Linked DNA regions of Cellulophaga algicola DSM 14237. The protein of the gene in region 2 binds, or shares a complex with, the protein of the main gene of each other region. Links are inferred from orthologs where the notes say so. Each region holds a gene or a part of one and is shown on either strand. Other genes may lie near its edges.

Region 1 (2,862 bases), 430 kb from region 2 along the record:
TAATATTCTTGAAATGACACGCTTAAAAGTACCTATCATTGTTGTGATAATTGGTGAAGGTGCCTCTGGTGGAGCTTTAGGGATTGGCGTAGGAGATAAAGTTTTAATGTTAGAGAATACATGGTATTCTGTAATTTCTCCAGAATCTTGCTCTTCTATTTTATGGAGAAGCTGGGAATATAAAGAAATTGCAGCAGAAGCTCTTAAACTTACTGCTACAGATATGAAAAAGTTGAAAATTATTGATGAAATTGTAAGAGAACCAGTAGGCGGCGCTCATAGTTACAGAGATAAAACTTTTGAAATTGTAAAAAACAAAATTTTAACACATTTTGAAGAGCTTAAAAAGTTATCACCAAAAGATTTAGTAAATAAGAGAATGGACAAGTACGCCAACATGGGGGTATTTAACGGTTAATTCCTAATTTATCATACAATTATAAAATCTGAAGAAATAATTCTTCAGATTTTTTTTGTTGTCAACACAAAAACGTAACTTATTAACAGGTAAATTGTTAATGAACTGTTGACATCCAATATCCAATTTTAAAGTTAACCTAAGGTTAATTACATACTTTCGTAATTATGGAGAAACCGAGTCCGATAGTAGGTCACAAAATAGACAAGTCTAATTTAATTAGCTTAGAGCGTGGGAAAATTCCGCCTCAAGCAATTGATTTAGAGGAGGTTGTGATAGGGGCAATGATGATAGATAAGAAAGGTATCGATGAGGTTATTGATATTCTTCACCCAGAAGTTTTTTATAAAGATGCCCATAGATTTATCTATGAAGCGATCTTTAAGTTGTTTGAAACCTCAGAACCAGTCGATTTATTAACCGTTTCTTCGCAATTAAAGAAGGATGGAAAATTAGAAGCTGCAGGAGGAGATTTTTATTTGATAAAATTGACTCAAAAAGTGGCTTCATCTGCCCATATTGAGTTTCATGCTCGTATCATTTTACAAAAATATATTCAGCGTAGTCTAATCAAAATTTCAAATGAAATTATTCAAGCTGCTTATGATGAAGCAACAGATGTATTTGATTTATTAGATACGGCAGAATCTAAATTGTATGATGTTACTCAAGGAAATTTAAAACGATCTGCAGAAACTGCTCAGAATTTAGTAATTCAGGCTAAAAAGAGAATTGAAGAAATTGCCAATAAAGAAGGGCTAAGTGGTGTACCTTCTGGCTTTGATAAAGTAGATAAGCTAACTTCTGGATGGCAGCCGAGTGATTTAATTATTATCGCAGCACGTCCTGGTATGGGTAAAACAGCTTTGACCCTGTCTATGGCAAGAAACATGGCGGTCAACTCTAATATCCCTGTAGCTTTCTTCTCTCTGGAGATGTCTTCTGTACAATTAATTACCCGTTTAATTTCTTCTGAGACAGGTTTGTCATCAGAAAAATTACGTACCGGTAAATTAGAGAAGCATGAATGGGAGCAATTAAATGTGAAGGTGAAAACATTAGAAAAAGCACCTTTGTTTATTGATGATACACCCTCGCTTTCTATCTTTGATTTAAGAGCAAAAGCAAGACGTTTGGCATCCCAACATGGTATCCGAATGATCATGATAGATTACTTGCAGTTAATGACCGCTGGGGGAAGCCAGAAGGGTGGTGGTAACCGTGAACAGGAGATCTCGACCATTTCGCGTAACCTAAAAGCATTAGCAAAAGAATTAAGTGTACCTGTAATTGCCCTATCGCAGCTTTCGCGTGCGGTAGAAACAAGAGGGGGTACAAAGAGACCATTACTTTCGGATCTTAGGGAATCTGGTGCAATTGAGCAAGATGCAGATATTGTATCTTTTATCTATAGACCAGAATACTATAAGATTGATGAATGGGATGATGATGAACGCTCACCGACTGCAGGTCAAGGAGAGTTCATTGTGGCAAAGCACAGGAATGGTGGTTTAGAGAATATTAGGTTAAAGTTTATTGGTAATCAAGGTAAATTTGATAATTTAGATGACTTTGATTCTCCTTTTGAGTTTCAATCAAAAATGAATGATGGAGAAGAAAATCCATTTGCCACTAAAAACCTTCCAAATGCAGATCAAGCTTTTGGTAGTTCTATGAATGAAACACCGCCAGATTTTGATGATAGTGATGTCCCTTTCTAAATTTAAAATTATAACATTTAAAAATAATATAAAGAGAATGCTTTTAATAGGCATTCTCTTTCTTTTTTCTACATCAATGTTTGCCTCTGCAATCCTAATTCCTATGGATGCAGAATCACAAAAAAATCATTTAAAAGCATACGGTATTACCTATTGGATGTTAGCGAAACAACAAAAAGTGCAATGGCTTCTTAACTATAGAGGGGGATCTTTTTTATTGCCAGATGGAGAAGCTATCCGCAAAGAATGCCAAATTAGGGGGGTGTCTTTTGAAGTTATATCGGATAGTGAAGCCAATGCAATTCTTGAAGAAATTTCTAGTCCGTCTAAAAACCAAGAAGCAGTTATTTTAGAGAAAGCACCGAAAATAGCGGTATATACTCCTAGTGGAACATTACCATGGGATGATGCAGTAACCATGGTATTAACCTATGCCGAAATTCCGTATGAAACGGTTTATGATGAAGAGGTTCTAGAAGATGGCTTAGTTTTATTTGATTGGCTGCACCTACACCATGAAGATTTTACAGGGCAATACGGGAAATTTTATGCGGCTTATAAAGCAGCACCTTGGTATTTGCAAAGCAAAAAAGATGCAGAAGCATTAGCGACTAAACTTGGATACAGTAAAGTATCCGAAGAGAAAAGAGCTGTGGCTTTAAAAATTAGAAATTATGTTATTGGTGGAGGGTTTATGTTTGCCATGTGTTCTGCAACAGATAG
Region 2 (2,990 bases):
TTTTTCTTTTGCATTTTCATTTTTAGATAGGACATATTTGTTTATCAATCCAAATCCTAACATGAAGCCTAGTATTGCAGAAACTATGTTTCCTGCTAAGAAGGTAATCCACCATATTGGCGCTACAGTTAACCAACCAATATTTAATACAGCACTTATAATTCCCCAAATTCCCCAAAAGCAAAACAGCATTCCGATCCATGCTTGATAAGGTTCTATTTTTTCTAATAATTCTTTAGCGTTTGGTTTTTTTGATAAGATTAAAGAAGGTACTGCAATGATGCTTAATAATACAAGTGTAATTCCCCAGATCATAATTTTAGTTTTTAAGGATTAATTATTTATTTGTTATTTATTTCTGATACAAAGTTGCGGCTATTAAGAAGTTTTTTAAACCCTTTAGATAGCCAAAAAGTTACCCCTGAAAACAGTGATATGTTTATTATCTTTGTGTTTTAACCAGTGTATAAATGCACTGAAATAAACCCTACTGCAAATTGATATCAAAATCTACTATTGATAAAGTGTATGAAACTGCTCGTTTAGAGGAGGTTATTGGCGACTATGTACAATTAAAAAAATCGGGTTCTAACTTTAAAGGTTTAAGTCCGTTTACCGATGAAAGGTCGCCTAGTTTTATGGTAAGTCCGGTAAAGCAAATTTGGAAAGATTTTAGTAGTGGTAAAGGAGGTAATGTCGTAGCCTTTTTAATGGAACATGAACATTTTACCTATCCTGAAGCAATCAAACACTTAGCAAAGAAGTATAATATAGAGATAGAAGAAACGGAACAGAATGATGAGCAGAAAGAACAAGCCAATGAACGTGAAAGTATGTACTTGGTTTCAGAATATGCTCAAAAGTATTTTTCAGATATTCTTTGGAATACAGAATTAGGTAAAGCAATAGGTCTCTCGTATTTTAAAGAGCGTGGCTTTACAGAGGAGACTATTAAAAAATTCGCTTTAGGGTATTGTTTAGATAATTGGGATTCCTTCACCAATGCAGCATTAGAGAAAGGGTATCAAATAAAATATTTATCAGATACGGGGCTAACTATTGTTAAGGAGGATGCTGCCAATCCTGCAAACTCTAAAAAGTTTGACCGCTTTAAAGCGCGTGTCATGTTTCCTATTCAATCTTTAAGCGGCCGTGTGCTAGGTTTTGGTGGGCGTATATTAACGAATGATAAGAAGGCTGCTAAATATTTAAATTCACCAGAGAGTGATATTTACCATAAGAGTAAAGTGTTGTACGGTATTTACCATGCAAAGCAAGCTATAGCAAAAGAAGATAATTGCTATTTGGTAGAAGGGTATACCGATGTAATTCAGTTTCATCAGCGTGGTATTGAGAATGTAGTAGCGTCAAGTGGTACCGCATTAACTCCTGAGCAAATACGTTTGGTAAATAGGCTCACTAAGAATATTACCGTTTTGTTTGATGGGGATGCAGCTGGCCTTAGGGCGTCTTTACGTGGAATTGATTTAATTCTGGAGCAAGGAATGAATGTAAAAATTTGTTCGTTCCCAGAAGGAGAAGACCCGGATAGCTTTGCTAGGGCTAATAACCTTGAGGAGGTCTTAGAATATTTGAAGACTAATTCTAAAGATTTTATACAGTTTAAGGCTTCTTTATTGATAAAAGAAGCAGAGAGTGATCCTGTAAAAAGGGCAGATACCGTTCGTGATATCGTTAATAGTATTTCTAAAATCCCTGACCGCATTCAAAAAGAAATCTATATTCAAGAATGTGCTCAGATTATGAACATATCAGAATCTGTACTTTTTAACACATTAGCTCAGATAGATAAAAAAGAGGTTTCCGATACACATAAGAAGGTAAAAGAAGAGCAAAAAGCACAAGTATTTAATGTCGTTAAAAATGAAGAGGTTGGACAAAAAGTTGATGTTCAATTTGAATTAGAACGAAAAATTATTGAAATATTACTACTTTATGGAAACTCACCTCAAGAGTTCGAAGATCTTATTTTAAAAGAAAATGAAAAAGGAGATTTAGAATTAGAGCCAGAAAAAATTGAAGCAAAAGTTTACGAAAAAATATTTCTAGATCTTCAAGATGATGAAATTGAGTTAGGTAATGAGAACTTTAGGAATATCTATAGTAAGTTAATTCAGGAACTTAATGAAAATGAAAACTTCAGTATTAATACCTTTATTGCTCCGTTAGATCAGGAAATGGTATCAGAGATATCCTCCATTTTAATGGAGGAAGAAAAATACATGTTGCATGATTGGGCTCGTAAAGAAATCTATCCTAAGAAGAAAGAAGTTACTATAGCGCAGTTAACAAATGAAACTATTTTAACCTTACGTTGTTTTTTAATTAAACGTAGAATTAATGCTTTACAAAACGAAACAACAAAGTTAGAGAATGATAATAGAGAGATCTTGGAGGAAATCATGAATTACATTCATTTAAATACATTATTGAATAAGAAATTAAATAGAGTTTTGTCTTAAAAATTAATTATTTAGAACTAAAAAAGCCTAGCATTGCTAGGCTTTTTTAGTATGTAATATATTTTAGAATTAATATAATTCTAAGGCTTTTGCTTGTTGTAATAAATCTACTAAGTTGTCTACATTAAGCTTGCGCATTAAACGTGCTTTATATGTACTTACTGTTTTTTCGTTTAAGTTTAAACCAATAGCAACATCTTTGTTACGTTTACCGCTAGCTAACATTTTTAAAACTTCAACTTCTCTAGTAGATAGTTTTCTGAAAAATCTTCTTGGTTTTTTAGTGCCTTCATCAAAAGCAAGTCTTTGAGCAAGCTCATTGGTAATAAACATATCACCTTTACTTACTTTTCTTACCGCAGAAATAATATAATCTAAATCAGCAGCTTTAGATAGGTAGCCATAAGCACCTGCTCTAATGGTACTAAGTGCATAAACATCTTCAGATTGACCACTGTAGATAAGTACCTTTATATCGGGATACTCGGCTTTAATTCTTCTTAAAGT

Evidence for each region.
Region 1: the proteins of dnaG (region 2) and dnaB are in contact, whole or in part, in a crystal structure (PDB 2R6A), measured with the Geobacillus stearothermophilus proteins. The link is inferred for Cellulophaga algicola DSM 14237 from one-to-one orthologs. Residues at the interface, in WP_049624496.1 of Geobacillus stearothermophilus: Lys456, Leu457, Leu458, Pro459, Ala460, Asn463, Ala464, Leu467, Leu535, Leu536, Ile537, Ala538, Gln544, Glu545, Asp548, Tyr549, His552; in WP_033016901.1 of Geobacillus stearothermophilus: Ser13, Glu15, Ala16, Gln18, Glu91, Leu92, Asp94, Ala95, Val96, Pro97, Thr98, Ala99, Ala100, Asn101, Tyr104, Tyr105, Ile108.

What each region holds. Positions count from the first base shown.
Region 1 is NC_014934.1:2,944,676-2,947,537, forward strand. It holds dnaB (replicative DNA helicase), read left to right. Parts: upstream 1-585; coding sequence 586-2,139; downstream 2,140-2,862. Other genes in the region: CELAL_RS12655 (acetyl-CoA carboxylase carboxyltransferase subunit alpha), read left to right, coding at 1-418; CELAL_RS12665 (hypothetical protein), read left to right, coding at 2,177-2,862. UniProt on the Escherichia coli protein: The main replicative DNA helicase, it participates in initiation and elongation during chromosome replication. Travels ahead of the DNA replisome, separating dsDNA into templates for DNA synthesis.
Region 2 is NC_014934.1:2,513,569-2,516,558, forward strand. It holds dnaG (DNA primase), read left to right. Parts: upstream 1-497; coding sequence 498-2,483; downstream 2,484-2,990. Other genes in the region: CELAL_RS10920 (hypothetical protein), read right to left, coding at 1-315; CELAL_RS10930 (response regulator), read right to left, coding at 2,553-2,990. UniProt on the Escherichia coli protein: RNA polymerase that catalyzes the synthesis of short RNA molecules used as primers for DNA polymerase during DNA replication.